DNA from 3 places in the Pseudoxanthomonas sp. Soil82 genome. Region 3 is predicted to be linked to each of the others. Evidence: predicted binding sites of a transcription regulator. Region 3 holds the regulator's gene; each other region holds the start of a gene.
What was found. The regulator HrcA, encoded in region 3, represses chaperone genes, less so after heat shock. The targets are predictions, from matches to a motif close to TTNGCACTCNNNNNNNNNGAGTGCNAA.
Positions count from the first base shown of each region.

Region 1: the regulator HrcA is predicted to act here: its motif matches at 4,056-4,082, upstream of groES (co-chaperone GroES).
Region 2: the regulator HrcA is predicted to act here: its motif matches at 3,430-3,456, upstream of rpoH (RNA polymerase sigma factor RpoH).

Region 1 covers NZ_JBEAAK010000005.1:293,739-299,900, forward strand. The annotation lists gene ABKA19_RS15080 (AsmA family protein) at 1-166, opposite strand, end outside; gene ABKA19_RS15085 (3-deoxy-7-phosphoheptulonate synthase) at 306-1,382, opposite strand; gene groL (chaperonin GroEL) at 2,018-3,658, opposite strand; gene groES (co-chaperone GroES) at 3,715-4,005, opposite strand; gene cutA (divalent-cation tolerance protein CutA) at 4,331-4,648, shown strand; gene ABKA19_RS15105 (protein-disulfide reductase DsbD family protein) at 4,659-6,162, shown strand, end outside.
Region 2 covers NZ_JBEAAK010000001.1:734,236-740,397, forward strand. The annotation lists gene ftsX (permease-like cell division protein FtsX) at 1-280, shown strand, start outside; gene ABKA19_RS03195 (response regulator) at 280-1,119, shown strand; gene ung (uracil-DNA glycosylase) at 1,122-1,844, shown strand; gene ABKA19_RS03205 (DoxX family protein) at 2,099-2,515, shown strand; gene ABKA19_RS03210 (pirin family protein) at 2,512-3,225, shown strand; gene rpoH (RNA polymerase sigma factor RpoH) at 3,467-4,345, shown strand; gene ABKA19_RS03220 (trimeric intracellular cation channel family protein) at 4,530-5,156, opposite strand; gene ABKA19_RS03225 (NAD(P)/FAD-dependent oxidoreductase) at 5,332-6,162, opposite strand, start outside.
Region 3 covers NZ_JBEAAK010000003.1:278,648-284,809, reverse strand. The annotation lists gene recN (DNA repair protein RecN) at 9-1,730, opposite strand; gene hrcA (heat-inducible transcriptional repressor HrcA) at 1,954-3,021, shown strand; gene grpE (nucleotide exchange factor GrpE) at 3,140-3,655, shown strand; gene dnaK (molecular chaperone DnaK) at 3,768-5,693, shown strand; gene dnaJ (molecular chaperone DnaJ) at 5,785-6,162, shown strand, end outside.

The DNA.
Region 1 (6,162 bases), on a different contig from region 3:
TGAGGAACAGGTTGCCCAGCAGCAGGTACGCGCCGTAGGCGACCAGCAGCGTCCACAACGTGCGTCGCAGCCAGCGCGGCCGGCCGCGCCAGAAATCCAGCCAGCCGGCCCACCCTCGCCGGATCGCGCCGCTTACCGAATCGAACGTCCGCGTGCGTGCTTCCATGGTCGACGACCTTCCTGCAGCCGGGGCCAGCGCACGCTACCGCGAATGCGGGCGACGCGCACCTGCGTGGAAGCGCCCGGCGCGCCGCCCGGTGGCGACCCGGACCGCCGGCTGCCGTCGCGCCGCAACCAGGCAGCGATCAGGCCGCCACCTCGGCTGCGGCCTGCATGCGGCGCACGCGCACCGCCGCGGCCAGGCGCTCGAGCACCTGCACCGAACGTTCCCAGTCCAGGCAGCCGTCGGTGATGCTCTGCCCGTAGACGAGCGCGCGGCCGTCGACCAGTTCCTGGCGGCCACCGACCAGGTGGCTTTCCACCATCACCCCGATGATGCGCCCGTCACCACCACCGACCTGGGCGGCAATGTCGTCCACCACGGCCGGCTGGTTGTCCGGGTTCTTGCCGCTGTTAGCGTGGCTGGCATCGATCATGATCCGCGGCGCGATCCCGGCCTTGACCAGCACGTCGCTGGCCGCCTGCACGCTGGCGGCGTCGTAGTTGGGGGCCTTGCCGCCGCGCAGGATGACGTGGCTGTCCGGATTGCCGCGGGTGGCCACGATCGCCGTGCCGCCGGCCTTGGTCACCGAGAGGAAGTGGTGCGGATGCGAGGCCGCGCCGACCGCATCGGCGGCGATCTTCACGTCGCCGGTGGTGCCGTTCTTGAATCCGACCGGGCAGGACAGGCCCGACGCCAGCTCGCGGTGCACCTGGCTCTCGGTGGTGCGCGCGCCGATCGCACCCCACGCCACCAGGTCGGCGATGTACTGCGGCGAGATCACGTCGAGGAACTCCACGCCTGCCGGCAGGCCGAGCTCGTTGATCTGCTCCAGCAGCCCGCGCGCCACGCGCAATCCCTTGTTGATGTTGAAGCTGCCGTCCAGGTCGGGGTCGTTGATCAGGCCCTTCCATCCCACCGTGGTGCGTGGCTTCTCGAAGTACACGCGCATCACGACCTCCAGTTCGCCGGCCAGCGCGTCGCGCAGCGGGCGCAGGCGGCGTGCGTAATCGAGCGCGGCGTCCGGATCGTGGATCGAACATGGGCCGATCACCACCGCCAGGCGGTCGTCCTGGCCATGGAGGATGCGGTGCAGCGCCCGGCGCGAGCCGTCCACCGTTTCGGAGGCGGTCTCCGAGCACGGCAGTTCTGCGATCAGCTGGGCGGGTGGAACCAGTGCATCGATGCGGCGGATGCGCAGGTCGTCGGTATGGGGGGCCATGGGGGGAAACTCCTGGGATCGTGTTCGCTTCCCGCCGGAGGCTGGCGACAAAAAAGCCGCCAGGATCTCTGGCGGCTTTCAGGGGATGTGTTCTTCGGATCAACTCAGAACGCGCGTACCCCTTCCTCCGCCAGTGGCTTCGGAAAGTAATACCAGAAGTAAAAGCGGGCGCGCTGCGTGTTCACGGCGCCATTGATAACAGCCGGTTCCGGGGCGCGCAACCGTTTCAGCGGCAACGTGGCCGGGGTGCGTGCGAGCGTCTGCGCGTAGAAGAAGCGGCCTTCTAATGCGGGGCGTCGGCCACCGAGGCTTCTGACTTCCAACTTCGGGCGTGCTTGGCTGAAGCGCGGCTCCGGAAGGGGCCGCCGCAGAGCGTGGCTTCAGGTGCATATGGCCACGGAGGAAGCAGAGGGTAATGAGAGGCAGGACGCCGGCGCGAGCGACGACCCCCATGGCGGCAGGACGGCGGCCCCGTCCGAAGCTAGATCGCCCCCCAACAAATTTCGATCCGGCCCGGCAACGGATGCGCATCGGCCACTCGGGCCAGCAACGTCCCGCAACCGTGGGGAGAGGCAAAGAAAAACCCCGCCAGGCGGCGGGGTTTTCCGTGGTGCTTGCAACAGAGGCGGAGCGGATCAGAAATCCATGCCGCCCATGCCGCCCATGCCACCGGCGCCCGGCATCGCCGGCTCGTCCTTCTTCGGGGCCTCGGCCACCATCGCTTCGGTGGTGATCATCAGGCCCGCGATCGAAGCGGCGTTCTGCAGCGCGGTGCGGGTGACCTTGGTCGGGTCCAGGATGCCGAACTGCACCATGTCGCCGAACTGGCCGTTGGCGGCGTTGTAGCCGAAGTTGCCCGAACCGGCCTTGACCTGGTTCACGATCACCGACGGCTCTTCGCCGGCGTTGGTGACGATCTCGCGCAGCGGCGCTTCCATCGCGCGCAGGGCGATCTGGATGCCGTGGTTCTGGTCTTCGTTGATGCCCTTCAGGCCTTCGATCGCCGCCTTGGCACGCAGCAGGGCGACGCCGCCGCCCGGGACCACGCCTTCTTCCACCGCCGCACGGGTCGCGTGCAGGGCGTCTTCGACGCGCGCCTTCTTCTCCTTCATCTCCACCTCGGTGGCTGCGCCGACCTTGATCACGGCCACGCCGCCGGCCAGCTTGGCCACGCGCTCCTGCAGCTTCTCGCGGTCGTAGTCCGAGGAGGTCTCCTCGATCTGCGCCTTGATCTGCTTGATGCGCGACTCGATGGCGGCGGTGTCGCCGGCGCCGTCGATGATGGTGGTGTTCTCCTTGGAGACCTGCACCTTCTTGGCGCGGCCCAGGTCCTTGATCGTGGCCTTTTCCAGCTGCAGGCCGACTTCCTCGGAGATCACGGTACCGCCGGTCAGGGTGGCCATGTCTTCCAGCATCGCCTTGCGGCGGTCGCCGAAGCCCGGGGCCTTCACGGCCACGACCTTGACGATGCCGCGGATGGTGTTGACCACCAGGGTCGCCAGGGCCTCGCCCTCGACTTCCTCGGCGACGATCAGCAGCGGCTTGCCGGCCTTGGCCACGCCCTCGAGGACGGGCAGCAGGTCGCGCACGTTGGAGATCTTCTTGTCGTGCAGCAGGATGAACGGGTCATCCAGGTCGGCGCTCTGCGACTGCTGGTTGTTGATGAAGTACGGCGACAGGTAGCCGCGGTCGAACTGCATGCCCTCGACCACGTCCAGCTCGTTGTCCAGGCCCGAGCCTTCCTCGACGGTGATCACGCCTTCCTTGCCGACCTTCTTCATCGCCTCGGCGATGATGTTGCCGATCGACTCGTCGGAGTTCGCCGAGATCGTGCCGACCTGGGCGATCGCGTTGTCGTCGGCGGTCGGCTTGGACAGGTTCTTCAGTTCGGCGACGGCGGCCACGACGGCCTTGTCGATGCCGCGCTTGAGGTCCATCGGGTTCATGCCGGCGGCCACGGCCTTCATGCCCTCGCGGATGAAAGCCTGGGCCAGCACGGTGGCGGTGGTGGTGCCGTCGCCGGCGTTGTCGGAGGTCTTGGAAGCGACTTCCTTGACCATCTGCGCGCCCATGTTCTCGAACTTGTCGGCCAGCTCGATCTCCTTGGCGACGGACACGCCGTCCTTGGTGATCGTCGGGGCGCCGAAGCTCTTCTCGAGCACGACGTTGCGGCCCTTCGGGCCCAGGGTCGCCTTGACGGCGTTGGCGAGCACGTTCACGCCGCGGACCATGCGGGCGCGGGCGTCTTCACCGAAACGAATATCCTTGGCAGCCATTGCGGAATTACCTCAGTTCTGTGATTGCGGGTTTGGGATGCGGCGAAGCGGCGGGCTCAGCCCAGCACGGCGAAGATGTCGTCTTCCTTCACCACCAGGTATTCGGTGCCGTCGAGCTTGACCTCGGTGCCGGCGTACTTGCCGAACAGCACCTGGTCGCCGACCTTGACCTTCGGCGCGCGCACGTTGCCGTTGTCGAACACCTTGCCCTCGCCCACGGCGACGACCTGGCCCTTGATCGGCTTCTCGGTGGCCGAATCCGGGATCACGATGCCACCGGCGGAGACCTTCTCTTCCTCGGTGCGCTTGATGACGACGCGGTCGTACAGCGGCTTGATGTTGCTCATGTTTCAATCCCTCTCAAGTGATTGACTGGGTTGGAAAAAGGGCGGTAACTCTAGCACTCGCCTGTTGCGACTGCCAGCACCGCGGGCGCAGAAAACCCGGATCGGGGACCGGGATGAAAGGGCAGATGGGGCGCGGACGCCGGGCTTTCAAGGGCCGCCCGGCGAGGTTTCTCCCGGACGGGTCCGGGGCGACGCCGGCTCCCGTGGAGGACCCGGCCGGGGCGTGGGAAGTCCGCGCGCGTCGCCTGCGCCCACGGCCCAGCGTTGCCGGCAAGCCGGGCGCCCGGGGGCGAGCCCCGCGCGCCCGGCCCGGTACACTTCCGCCATGCCGGTCCACCTCGTGTTCTGCAGCTGCCCCGACTCCGACACCGCCCAGCGCCTGGCCGCCACCCTGGTCGAGGCCCGGCTGGCCGCGTGCGTGAGCCTGCTGCCGCCGATGCGCTCGGTATACCGCTGGCAGGGCGCCATCGAGCAGGCCGACGAGGTCCTGCTGCTGGCCAAGACCGCGGCCGACCGCACGCCGGCCCTGGTCAGCCGGCTGCGCGAGCTGCATCCCTATGAACTCCCCGAGATCGTGGCGGTCGAAGCCGCCGCCGGCCTGCCCGCCTACCTGGACTGGGTGGCCGATGCCACCCGCGAGTGAACCCCGCCCCATGCCATCCACGTTCCGTCGCCTGATCCCGGCCCTGCTCCACTGCCTGCTGGCCGCTCCCGTGCTGTTGGCGGCGCTGCCCGCCGCCGCGATCGACCAGGACGACCTGCTGCCGGTCGACGAGGCCTTCGTCCTCACCGCCAGCGCCCCCTCGCGCGACCGCATCGACCTGCGCTGGAAGATCGCCGACGGCTATTACCTGTACCGGCACCGGACCGCGGTCACCGCCAGCGGCGGCTTCAGCGGCGGCACCCTGCGCCTGCCCGACGGCACCCGCCACACCGACGAGTTCTTCGGCCCGGTGGAGACCTACCGCCGCGAGCTGGTCGCCACGCTCGACGGCAAGGCGCTGGGCGACGGCCCGGTGCAGCTGGAGGTCAAGTACCAGGGCTGCGCCGACGTGGGTATCTGCTACCCGCCGCAGACGCGGCGCCTGCAGGTGGCGCTGCCCGCGGCCGCATCCACCGGCCGGGCGCAGGGGACGCCGTCGGGCCTGCCCGGCCTGGCCGCTTTCGGCGGCACCGCCGCCGGTGCGCCACGCGGTCTGGCCTTGCCCGGCCAGGTGCCGCTGCCCGACGCCCAAGCCTTTGTCGTGGAGGCGATCGCCGACGGTGGCAACCGGATCCTGGTGCGGATGCAACCGGCCCCTGGCTACTACCTCTACCGCGACCGCAGCCGGTTCGTGCTGGAGGGGGATCCGGGCCTGGCGGCGCAGGCGCCGCGCTGGCCCGAAGGCACGCGCCACCACGACGAACACTTCGGCGAAGTGGTGGTGTTCTTCGACCCGGTCGAGGTCCAGGTGCCCGTGCGGCGGGCCCATGCCGACCCGGCCCAGGCCACCCTGGTGGCGACTTTCCAGGGATGCCAGACCGATGGCATCTGCTACCCGCCGATGACGCGCCGCCTGCCGGTCGACCTTCCGGCCGGACGGATCGATGCCGCCGCGCTGGTGCCGGTGCAGGCCGGTCCCGTTGCCCCCGCCGAAGCGCCTGAGGTGGCGACGGCCGCGCAAGCCGGCGAAGGCGAGCCGGTCGCGGCCACCGCAGGCGAGGCAGCGGCCGGCCCGTCGACGGATGCATCCGCCGGCAACGCGCAACGCACGCGCGCACCGCCGCCGGTCCAGGCGCCGCGCCTGGCCGGGATCCTGCTGCTGGCCCTGCTCGGCGGCCTGGTCCTGAACCTGATGCCGTGCGTGCTGCCGATCCTCTCGCTCAAGGCGCTGGGCCTGGCGCAGAGCGGCGAGAGCGCGCACCGCGCGCGCCGCCACGCCCTCTGGTACACGGCCGGCGTGCTGGTCGCCTTCGCCGCGGTAGGCGCGCTGGTGGTCGGCCTGCGCGCGGCCGGACAGGCGGCCGGCTGGGGATTCCAGCTGCAGCAGCCCTGGTTCGTGGCCGCGCTGGCCTACCTGATGTTCGCCGTCGGCCTGAGCCTGTCGGGCGTGTTCACCCTCGGTGGCGGGATCGGCGGCGGACTGGCGGCGACGCGCAGCGGACCGGCCGGCGACT
Region 2 (6,162 bases), on a different contig from region 3:
CGCCAGCGACGGCTTCATCCGGCGCCCGTTCCTCTACCTGGGCGTCTGGTACGGGTTGGGCGCGGGTCTGCTCGCGCTGGGCCTGATCGCGGCGGCGGGCTGGGCCCTGCGCGAGCCGCTGGCGGCACTCAGTGCCAGCTATGGGAGCCAGTTCGCACTCAAGGGTCTGGATGCGCTGCACTCCGGGATGGTATTGCTGGGGACTGTCCTGCTCGGCTGGCTGGGGGCCCGGGTGGTCACCGGACATTTCCTGCGCCAGACCCGGCCCACGGAGACCTGATGGCCGCACAAGAGCTCAAGCATCTGATCAGCGACGCGCCGCGGGTGATGGTCGCCGATGGTTCCAAGCTGGTGCGCAAGCTGATCGCCGACGTGCTCGCGCGCGAGCTGCCGGGCGTGCAGGTCGTCGGCTGCGCCAGCATCGCCGAAGCGCGGACCGCGCTCGACGCCGGCGCGGTCGACCTGGTCACCACCGCGCTGTCGCTGCCCGACGGCGATGGCCTGGAGTTGGCGCGCAGCGTGCGTGAGGCCGCCGGCCAGGCCTACGTGCCGGTGATCGTGGTGTCCGGCGACGCCCAGCAGCACCTGGTCGAACGCCGCTTCACCGAGTTCGTCACGGACTACTTCGACAAGTCGCAGGGCCACGACGCGCTGGCGGAGTTCATCCGTGGCTACGTGCAGCCGCAACCCATCGTCGGCGCGACCGTGCTGTACGTGGAGGACAGCCGGGTGGTGGCCGAGGCCACCAAGCGCATGCTCGAGCGCCAGCAACTGAAGGTCATCCATGTGCTGACCGCCGAGGAGGCCTTCGCACTGCTGACGGCCGAGTCGCTGGGCCGCATCCCCGACCGGATCGACCTGGTGCTCACCGACGTGACCCTGAAGGGCGAGCTGAGCGGGCGCGACGTGGTCGAGCGCATCCGGATCGACTTCGCCTACGGCAAGCGCCGCCTGCCGGTGCTGGTGATGACCGGCGACGGCAACCGCCACAACCAGTCCGAACTGCTCAAGGCCGGCGCCAACGACCTGGTGCAGAAGCCCATCGAGGAACGCCTGCTGGTGACCAAGGTGCTGTTCCAGCTGCGCGTGGCGCGCCTGGACGGCGGCCGCGCCAACTGACCGTGGGCGGCGAAGACCGGATCCGGCTGGAACCGTCCTGGAAGGCGCGCATCGGCGACTGGCTGCTGCGCCCGGAGATGCAGGCACTGTCGGAGTTCCTGCGCCAGCGCAAGGCGGCCGGCGCGCGCATCTACCCGCCGGGGCCGCAGATCTTCGCCGCCTTCGACGCCACCCCGTTCGAGCAGGTCAAGGTCGTGGTGCTCGGCCAGGATCCGTACCACGGCCCCGGCCAGGCGCATGGCCTGTGCTTCTCGGTGTTGCCGGGCGTGCCGGTGCCACCGTCGCTGCTCAACATCTTCAAGGAGCTGGAAACCAGCCTGGGCTTGCCGCGCCCGGAGCACGGCTGCCTGCTGCCCTGGGCCCGGCGCGGCGTGCTGCTGCTCAACGCGGTACTGACCGTGGAAGAGGGGCGCGCCGGCGCCCACCAGGGCAAAGGCTGGGAGGGATTCACCGACCACGCCATCCAGGCCCTGGCCGAGGAACGCGAAGGCCTGGTGTTCCTGCTGTGGGGCAGTTATGCCCAGGCCAAGGGCAAGGTCATCGACCCGCGCCGCCACCGGGTACTGAAGGCGCCGCATCCCTCGCCGCTGTCGGCGCACCGGGGGTTCCTGGGTTGCGGGCATTTCGCCTCGGCCAACGAGTACCTGGCCCGGCGCGGGCAGGGACCAGTGGACTGGTCGCTGCCGCCACGGGCCGAGGTCGAGGCGCTGCTGCGCGCCACGTAGGCGCCGGGAGGCCGGACACCCGGCGCTGGAAAGCTTCCCACGACGCGACGCCGTCGCCCCCGCTCACCGATGCCTGAATGGCCGGACTCGATCTCGGCCGGCTCCTCGATCCGCGTGAACGACATAAATAGAACAACCAGTGGAATATCTACATGTTTATTCCATTGGTGAAGAGGTTCATTCTGCCGGCCAGTCGCAGGGCCCCCCGATCCGCATCCCGCGAATCCGCCCCGCGTTCCTGTCCGAGGTTTTCCATGAACCACCTGTATGCGCTCCTGGGCCGCATCGGCCTGTCCCTGATCTTCATCGCTTCCGGCTGGAGCAAGCTCGCCGGCTACCTCGCCACCCAGCAGTACATGGAGGCGATGGGCGTGCCCGGCGCGTTGCTGCCGCTGGTGATCGCCCTGGAAATCGGCGGTGGCCTGGCGGTGCTGGCTGGCGTGTTCACGCGCAGCGCGGCGCTGTCGCTGGCGGTGTTCTCGCTGGCTGCCGGCTTCCTGTTCCATGCCGACCTGGCGGACCAGAACCAGTTCATCCACCTGATGAAGAATGTCGCCTTGGGCGGCGGCTTCCTGATGCTGGCCGCCAACGGCGCCGGCGCCTTCAGCGTCGATGCCTGGCGCCGCGACCGCAAGCTCTCCCCCGTCCTCAGCACCGGAGGTGCCCTGTGATCACCCTGCGACCGGCCGGCGAACGCGGCCACGCCAACCACGGCTGGCTGGACTCCTGGCACAGCTTCTCCTTCGCCGAATACTTCGACCCGGACCATGTGCACTGGGGGCCGTTGCGGGTGATCAACGAGGACCGCGTGGCCGCCGGGCAGGGCTTCGGCACCCACGGCCACCGCGACATGGAGATCATCAGCTACGTGCTGGAGGGCGCGCTCGGGCACAAGGACTCGATGGGCAATGTCGAGACCATCACCCCGGGCGAGGTCCAGCGGATGAGCGCCGGCACCGGCGTGACCCACTCGGAGTTCAACTACGACAGCGCCGGTACCACCCACTTCCTGCAGATCTGGATCCTGCCCGAGCGCACCGGCATCGAGCCGGGCTACGAGCAGAAGCGGTTCGACGACAGCGAGAAGCGCGGTCGCCTGCGGCTGGTGGTCAGCCCCGACGGCGCCGACGGGTCGGTCAGCATCCACCAGGACGCGCGGATGTACGCCGGTCTGTTCGACGCGGGTGAGGAAGCCACCCAGGCGATCGCCCCGGGCCGGCTGGCCTACGTCCACCTGGTCCGCGGCACGGCCACGGTCAACGGCCGCGACCTGGGCGCCGGCGACGCCCTGCTGTATCGCGACGAGCCGGACGTCCGGATCGAGCGTGGGCAAGGCGCCGAGGTGCTGGTGTTCGACCTGCCCGAGCTGGCCCGCCACTGAGCCCTGGATCGGGGGCCATGGCCCAAAGGTCATGGCCCCCTTGAAAGGCGCCGCCGGGCCCTCACACCGATTGGCAGGGCCCGGTGCGCGATGCCTCGCCCGCCCTTGGCTGGCGTTCAGTCGCGTGCCAGCAAGTCATTGATCTTGCTGGATAGAATCCGCCGTGCTGTTGCATGGATGCAATGCTGGGAACCATCTCCGGCGTTAGCAGTCCAATCACCCGATTGCTAATATGGCCGCCATGACCCAGACCCTCCGCTCGACCAGTCTCGTCACCAGCAACCTGCCGATTCCCAGTCCGCTGGGATCGCTCGAGGCCTATATCGGCGCGGTGCACCAGATCCCGGTGCTGACCGTCGATGAGGAGCAGGACCTAGCCCGTCGCTTCCGCGACGAGGAAGACCTGGACGCCGCCCGCGAACTGGTCCACTCGCACCTGCGCTTCGTCGTGCATGTGGCCCGCGGCTACAGCGGCTACGGCCTGCAGCTGGGCGACCTGATCCAGGAAGGCAACATCGGCCTGATGAAGGCGGTCAAGCGCTTCGACCCGGACATGGGCGTGCGCCTGGTCAGCTTCGCGGTGCACTGGATCCGTGCCGAGATGCACGAGTTCATCCTCAAGAACTGGCGCATCGTCAAGGTCGCCACCACCAAGGCCCAGCGCAAGCTGTTCTTCAACCTGCGCAAGGCCAAGACCCGCCTGGGCTGGATGAACGCGGCCGAAGTCACTGCGGTCGCCAGGGACCTCAACGTCTCCGAGCGCGAAGTGCTGGAGATGGAGGCGCGCCTGTCCGGTCGCGATATCGGCTTCGACGCACCGGCCGACGAGGACGACGAACACGCCCCGCCGTCGCCGGCCGCCTACCTGATGGCGCAGGACGAGGATCCTTCGCAGGCGTATGAGCGCGCCGACAGCGAGGACCACCAGCTCGAAATGTTGCGCGAGGGCCTGGCCGGCCTGGACGCGCGCTCGCGCGACATCATCGCCCGCCGCTGGCTGGATGCCGACAGCAAGGTCACGCTGCAGGAACTGGCCGACGAGTACGGCGTGTCGGCAGAACGCATCCGCCAGATCGAGGCGAATGCGATGAAGAAGATGCGGGCGCTGCTGGCGGCCTGACCAAGGACATCCAGTGCACCGCAACGGCCCGGGCTAGAAGTCCGGGCCGTTTGCTTTCCGGTCAACTCTCCGGGCGCGGATGGGTAGTGTCCATGGGCAGGTGGCATGCGCGCACGCTACCCGGCGCAGGCACCCAGGCACCCAGGCACGCAGGCGCATGCGGGTCTTCCAGACGCCACGGCCTTCAGCCCGGCGGGTCTTCCGGCACCCGAGCCACAGGCAACTGCCAGCCGTGGCGGATCGCCATGTAGCGCAGGCCGAAGCAGGCCAGCGCACCGGCTGCCATCGCCGGGTACGGCGGAAAGCCGGTGACGTGCGCCAGCGCGACCACGCCACTGCCCAGGAGCGCGGCCACCGCGTACAGCTCCGCCTGCAGGACGACCGGGGTGCGCGCGACCAGCAGGTCGCGGGCGATGCCGCCGCCGATGCCGCTCATCATGCCGAGCAGGGTCGCGGCGAAGGGCGAGAGCCCGAAGGCCAGTGCCTTGCTTGTACCGAGCACGGCGAACAGCGCCAGGCCCGCCGCGTCGAACAACTGCACCGGATTGCGCAGGCGCTCGATCGACTCGTGCCGGTAGAAGGTGACGACGCCCGCCAGCATCGCGGTGGCCAGGTAGCGCCAGTCGGCAAGCGCCGACGGGGGCTGGTCGCCGATCAGCACGTCGCGGGCCAGGCCACCGGATACGGCCGCCGCGCACGACAGCACCAGCACGCCGAACAGGTCCAGCCGCTGGCGCACGGCGAGCGTGCCGCCGCTGAGCGCGAACACGAAGGTGCCGATCAGGTCGAACAGCAGCAGGAGGGTGGACACGGCGGCCGCATGCAGGGAGGCGAGGGCAAGGATCGCAGCGGTACGCGCGATTGTCATGCCCGTCCGGCGCGGCTGCACCGGCTCGCTGCCGTACTCCGTGGCCTCGCTTCCGCCCGGCGGTGCGACCGCCGCCTGTCGGCCGGCCGCTGGCCGGCGGGGGCCAGAGCAGCGGTGGCTATTCCGGTTGCGCCGGCGGCCGTTCCCCGTCCCCACCCTTGCCGAGGATGATCCGCGCCGCACGCTGGTAGCTCCAGTAGGCCCAGGCCCAGTTGAGCAGCACCACCAGCCGGTTGCGGAAGCCGATCAGGAAGAACACGTGCGCCGCCAGCCAGAACCACCAGGCCAGCAGCCCTGACAGCTTGAACCCGTGCAGGTCGACCACCGCGGCCATGCGCCCGATCGTGGCCAGGTTGCCGAAGTCGCGGTAGCGGAACGGTCGCGCGCCAGCGCCGTGCAGGCGCGCGCGGATCGCCACGGCCACGTGCCGGCCCATCTGCTTGGCCGCCGGCGCCACGCCTGGGACCGCGGCGCCGTCGGCCTGCTTCACCGCGGCCAGGTCGCCGGCGACGAACACGTGCGGTTGCCCGGGCACGCTGAGGTCGGGTTCGACCGGCACGCGGCCGGCGCGGTCCAGCGGAACGCCCAGCGATCGCGCCAGCGGCGAGGCGGCCACGCCGGCGGCCCAGACCACGGTTCGTGCCGGCACGAACGCATCGCCCAGGCGATAGCCGGCGCCGTCGATGGCCGTCACCGGCACGCCGGTGGACACCTCCACGCCGAGCTTCTCCAGCTGCCGGCGTGCGCGGTGCGAGAGTTCCTCGGGAAACGACGCCAGTACCCGAGGCCCGGCTTCGACCAGGCGCACCCGCGCGCTGGCCGGATCGATGTGGCGGAACTCGTCCTTCAGCGTGTGCCGGGCGATCTCGGCCAGGGTGCCGGCCAGCTCGACCCCGGTCGGACCGCCACCGACGATGGCGAAGCTCAGCCATGCCGCGCGCTCGCCAGG
Region 3 (6,162 bases):
CGAAACGATCAGCGCGAACGTGCGCCGGCGCGTCGTGGCGTCCGCGTGACGGGCTGGTCGGCGTCCACCGCGCCGTCCAGCAGGCGCCGCGCCGCGGCGTGCGCTTCGGGGCCGATCGACACGCCGCCCAGCATGCGCGCCAGCTCCTGCTCGCGGCCCGCGTCGTCGAGCAGTTCCACCGCGCTGCGGGTGATGCCTTCGACCGGCGCCTTGCTGACCCGGTAATGGGCATGCCCCTGCGCGGCCACCTGCGGCAGGTGGGTCACGCACAGCACCTGCCGCGCGCGACCCAGTGCGCGCAGCTTGCGCCCGACGATCTCGGCCACCGCGCCGCCGATGCCCGAATCCACTTCGTCGAACACCATCGTCGGCACCGCGTCCGAGCCGAGCGCGGCCACTTCGATCGCCAGCGAGATGCGCGACAGCTCGCCACCCGAGGCGACCTTGCGCAGCGGCCGCGGCGGCTGCCCGGCATTGGCGGCAACCAGGAACTCGACGCGCTCGGCGCCGTTGGGGTCGGGGCGCCCGGTCGCGGCCGGTTCCAGCTCGACCAGGAAGCGGCCGCCGCCCATGCCCAGCTCGGCCACCAGCGCGGTAGTGGCCGTGGCCAGGGCATCGCCCGCACGGCGGCGGCTGGCGCTGAGCGCATCGGCCGCTCTCTGCCAGGCGGCGGCGGCGGCGGCGATCTCGGCGTCCAGGCGATCCAGGCGCTCGCCGGCGCCGCGCAGCGTCGCCAGTTCGTCGGCCACCCGGTCGCGATGGGCGGCCAGTTCGGCCGGGGCGAGGCGGTGCTTGCGGGCCAGGTCGTGGACCCGGCCCAGGCGCCGCTCCAGCTCGTCGAAGCGCGCCGGATCCAGTTCCAGGTCGTCGCGGATGCGGCCGACCAGGGCCAGCGCCTCCTCGATCTGCACGCCGGCGCCTTCGAGCAGGCCGTCCGCCTCGCCCAGCCGCGGCTCATGCGCGGCCGCGCGGCCCAGCACGCCGCGGACCTGCTGCAGCAGGCTCGCCAGGGAGGGCGATTCCTCGCCGCCGAGCCGGGCCACCGCATCCTCGCAGGCGGCGATCAGGCCGGCGGCATTGGCATGGCGGCGGTGGGCCAGGTCGAGCGCCTCCAGCGCGGCCGGGTCCAGGTCCTCGCGTTCCAGCTCGGCCAGCTGGTGTTCGAGCCAGCCGATCCGGTCGGATACGTCGCCCTGGGCCAGCAGGTGCTCGCGCTCGGCCAGCAGTGCCTGCCAGGCCGCCGCGGCGGTGCGCACCGCCGCGCGTTCGGCATCGTTGCCGGCATGGCCATCGAGCAGGGCCAGCTGGCTGGCGCGCGACAGCAGCGACTGGTGTTCGTGCTGGCCGTGGATCTCCACCAGCAGGCCGGCCAGTTCGGCCAGCTGCGCCAGGGTCACCGGCCGCCCGTTGATCCAGGCGCGCGAGCCGCCGTCGCCGCGGATGACGCGGCGCAGCTGGCACTGGCCGTCCTCGTCCAGTTCGTTCTCGCGCAGCCAGGCCTGGGCGGCGGCGTTGCCCACCAGGTCGAACCCGGCCGCCAGTTCGGCGCGTTCGCAGCCATGGCGGACCACGCCGCTGTCGGCGCGCAGGCCGGAAAGGAATCCCAGCGCATCGACCAGCAACGACTTGCCGGCGCCGGTCTCGCCGGAAACCACGGTCATTCCGGGGCCGAACTCCAGCTCGGTGGCGCGGACGACGGCGAAGTCTTTCAGGGCGAGATGGGTCAGCATGGCCGGTATTGTAGGGCGGGCACGGTGGCCGGATGGTGCGTGGCGCCTGTCGCAGGCGCCGCGACGGGATGTGGGAAGCGGCTGACAGGGCGGGGCTTTCTCCGCTGCGCCCGCCATCGCGTGCGAAGAGCAGCGGGGCAAGCCCCGCTCTACGGACGCATCGTCGCGGCCCGGAAGGACAAGGGCGCTTGCGGCGCGGCGCGGCGGCCGCTATCTATTCGCCATGACCGTGCCCGCCACGCCGCCGCTCGACCCCCGCGCCCGCCAGCTGCTGCGCACGCTGATCGGACGCTACATCCGCGACGGCGAGCCGGTCGGCTCGCAGACCCTGGCCCGCCATGCCGGCCTGGACGTGAGTCCGGCCACGATCCGCAACATCCTCGCCGACCTGGAGGACAGCGGCCTGCTCAGCTCGCCGCACACCTCGGCCGGCCGCGTGCCCACCGCACAAGGCTACCGGGTGTTCGTCGACAGCCTGTTGCAGGTCAGGTCGCTGGGCGAGCGCGAGGTCGCGCGCCTGCGCGCCGAGCTGACCGTCGGCGCCGGCGGCACCCAGGCGCTGCTGGGCAACGCGTCGGAACTGCTGTCGGCGATGACCCATTTCGTGGGCGTGGTCGGCGCGCCGCGGCGCGAACAGTTCGCCTTCCGCCAGATCGACTTCGTGCCCCTGGGCGGCCGGCGGGTGCTGGCGATCGTGGTCTTCGCCGACGGCGAGGTGCAGAACCGGGTGGTGGAGCCGCAGCGGGCGTTCGAGCCGGCCGAGCTGGAGAAGGTCGCCAACTACCTCAACACCCATTGCGCCGGCCGTCCGCTGGCGCAGATCCGCACGACCCTGCTGCACGAGTTGCGCCAGGCCCGCGACGAGATGGAACAGTTGCTGGCGCAGTCGGTGGAGCTGGCCGAGCAGGCGCTGGAGCCGCCCGGCGACGACATGGTCCTGGCCGGGCAGACCCGGCTGATGGGCCTGCAGGACCTGTCCGACGTGGACCGGCTGCGCGAACTGTTCGAGGCCTTCGCGCGCAAGCGCGAGATCCTGCAGCTGCTGGAACGCACCCAGCGCGCGCCGGGCGTGCGCATCTTCATCGGCGAGGAAACCGGCCTGGCACCGCTGGACGGGGTTTCGCTGGTGACCGCGCCCTACGGCGCCGGCGGCCAGGTGCTGGGCGTGCTCGGGGTCATCGGGCCGACCCGGATGGCCTACGACAAGGTGATCCCGGTGGTCCAAGCCGCGGCAGACGTGCTCGGCTCGGCGCTGCAGGGGCCCCGGACCGACCGCGACACGGCGGCCTGAGCGGCCGGGTTGCCTTCCCGGGCAACCGTGCGACCGGGGCGAGTGCCTTGAAACGCTCCTTTCCGGCCCCCATTGGGCCCGGATGGGCGGCCGGGAGCGCCGCCACGGAGCCGATTGCATGACCCACAACGACACCCCGACCCCGAGCATCCCCGAAGCCGACGCCAGCCTGGAGTCGCAGCTGCGCGACGAGATCGAAGCCCTGCGCGGCGAGCTCGAGCAGGTGCGGGCCGACTCCCTGCGGGAGCGCGCCGATCTCGAGAACCAGCGCAAGCGCGTGGCCAGGGACGTCGAGCAGGCCCGCCGCTTCGCCAACGAACGCCTGCTGGGCGAGCTGCTGCCGGTATTCGACAGCCTGGATGCCGGCCTGGCCGCGGCGGGCGAGCAGGGCGGGCCGTTGAAGGACGGCATGGAGCTGACCTACCGCCAGCTGCTGAAGGTCGCCGCGGACAACGGCCTGGTCGTGGTCGATCCCGCGGGGCAGCCGTTCAACCCCGAGCACCACCAGGCGATCAGCCAGGCCGATCCGGGCGATGCCGCGCCGGGCAGCGTGCTGCAGGTGTTCCAGAAGGGCTACCTGCTCAACGACCGCCTGCTGCGCCCGGCGCTGGTCGTGGTCGCCCGCCACGACTGAACACTTCTCTTCCCGGTTGAGACGCCCACTTGAACGGCGCCGCCAGGACCCTATCTAGCGAACAAGGCCATCGCGCCAACGGCCACACACATTCCCGAGGGAGCAAGACACAATGAGCAAGATCATCGGCATCGACCTGGGCACGACCAACTCCTGCGTCGCGATCATGGAGGGCGGCAAGGCCCGCGTGATCGAGAACGCCGAGGGCGACCGCACCACGCCTTCGATCGTCGCCTACACCAAGGACGGCGAAGTCCTGGTGGGTGCGCCGGCCAAGCGCCAGGCGGTCACCAACCCGAAGAACACCTTCTACGCGGTCAAGCGCCTGATCGGCCGCAAGTTCACCGACGCCGAGGTCAAGAAGGACCTGGACCTGGTGCCTTACGGCATCCTCGCCCACGACAACGGCGACGCCTGGGTGCAGACCGCCGACGGCCGCAAGATGGCGCCGCAGGAGATCTCGGCCAAGGTGCTGGAGAAGATGAAGAAGACCGCCGAGGCCTTCCTGGGCGAGACGGTCACCGAGGCGGTCATCACCGTGCCGGCCTACTTCAACGACAGCCAGCGCCAGGCGACCAAGGATGCCGGCCGCATCGCCGGCCTGGACGTCAAGCGCATCATCAACGAGCCCACCGCCGCGGCGCTGGCCTACGGCCTGGACAAGGCCGGCGGCGACCGCAAGATCGTCGTGTACGACCTGGGCGGCGGCACCTTCGACGTGTCGATCATCGAGATCGCCGAGGTCGACGGCGAGAAGCAGTTCGAGGTGCTGGCCACCAACGGCGATACCTTCCTGGGCGGCGAGGACTTCGACGCGCGCGTGATCGACTACCTGGTCGAGGAATTCCAGAAGGACCAGGGCATCGACCTGCGCAAGGACCCGCTGGCGCTGCAGCGCCTGAAGGACGCGGCCGAGCGCGCCAAGATCGAGCTGTCCAGCGCCCAGCAGACCGAGGTCAACCTGCCGTACATCACCGCCGACGCGTCTGGTCCCAAGCACCTGACGATCAAGCTGACCCGCGCCAAGCTCGAGGCGCTGGTCGACGACCTGGTGAAGAAGACCATCGAGCCGTGCCGCATCGCGTTGAAGGATGCCGGCCTGCGCGCCAGCGACATCGGCGAGGTGATCCTGGTCGGCGGCCAGACCCGCATGCCCAAGGTGCAGGCGGCCGTGGCCGAGTTCTTCGGCAAGGACCCGCGCAAGGACGTCAACCCGGACGAGGCCGTGGCCCTGGGCGCGGCGGTGCAGGGCGGCGTGCTGGCCGGCGACGTCAAGGACGTGCTGCTGCTGGACGTGACCCCGCTGAGCCTGGGCATCGAGACCCTGGGCGGCGTGTTCACCAAGATCATCGAGAAGAACACCACCATCCCGACCAAGGCCTCGCAGACCTTCAGCACCGCCGAGGACAACCAGTCCGCGGTGACCGTGCACGTGCTGCAGGGCGAGCGCGAGCAGGCCCGCTTCAACAAGTCGCTGGCCAAGTTCGACCTCACCGGGATCGATCCGGCGCCGCGCGGCATGCCGCAGGTGGAGGTGTCGTTCGACATCGACGCCAACGGCATCGTCCATGTCACCGCCAAGGACAAGAAGACCGGCAAGGAGCAGAAAGTCGAGATCAAGGCCGGTTCGGGCCTGTCGGACGAGGAGATCCAGCGGATGGTCGCCGACGCCGAGGCGCACCGCGAGGAGGACAAGAAGTTCCACGAGCTGGTGCAGGCGCGCAACCAGGCCGACGGCCTGATCCACGCCACCCGTTCGGCGGTCACCGAGCACGGCGGCAAGGTGCCGGGCGACGTGATCGGCCGGGTCGAGGGCGCCATCGCCGAGCTGGAGACGGCGATGAAGAGCGACGACAAGGCGCAGATCGAGGCGAAGAGCAAGGCGCTGGAGGAGGCCGGGCAGTCGCTGTACGCGGCGGCCGCGGCGTCGGCCCAGGGCGGCGGCGACGCCGGCGAGGCCGCCGGCGCCGGCGGCGGCTCGCAGGACGACGTCGTCGATGCCGAGTTCACCGAGGTCAAGGACGACGACAAGAAGTAAGTCGCGACGGCGCCCCGGCGCCGGCGGCCTCGCAGCCCGCGCCATCGATACGGTGGCGCGGGCTGTCGCCTGACAGACGCATGGAAACCCGATGAGCAAGCGCGACTACTACGAAGTCCTGGGCGTGGCCCGCAACGCCAGCGACGAAGAGCTGAAGAAGGCCTATCGCCGCTGCGCGATGAAGCACCACCCGGACCGCAACCCGGGCGACGCCGCCGCGGAGGCCGCGTTCAAGGAATGCAAGGAGGCCTACGAGGTCCTGTCCGACGCCGGCAAGCGCCGCGCCTACGACGCGCATGGCCACGCCGCGTTCGAGCACGGCATGGGCGGCGGTGGCGGCCCGGGCCCGGACATGGGCGACATCTTCGGCGACATCTTCGGCACCATCTTCGGCGGTGCCGGCGGCGGCGGGCGTGCGGCGCGCCGCGGCGCCGACATCGGCTACGTGATGGAACTGGACCTGGAGGAA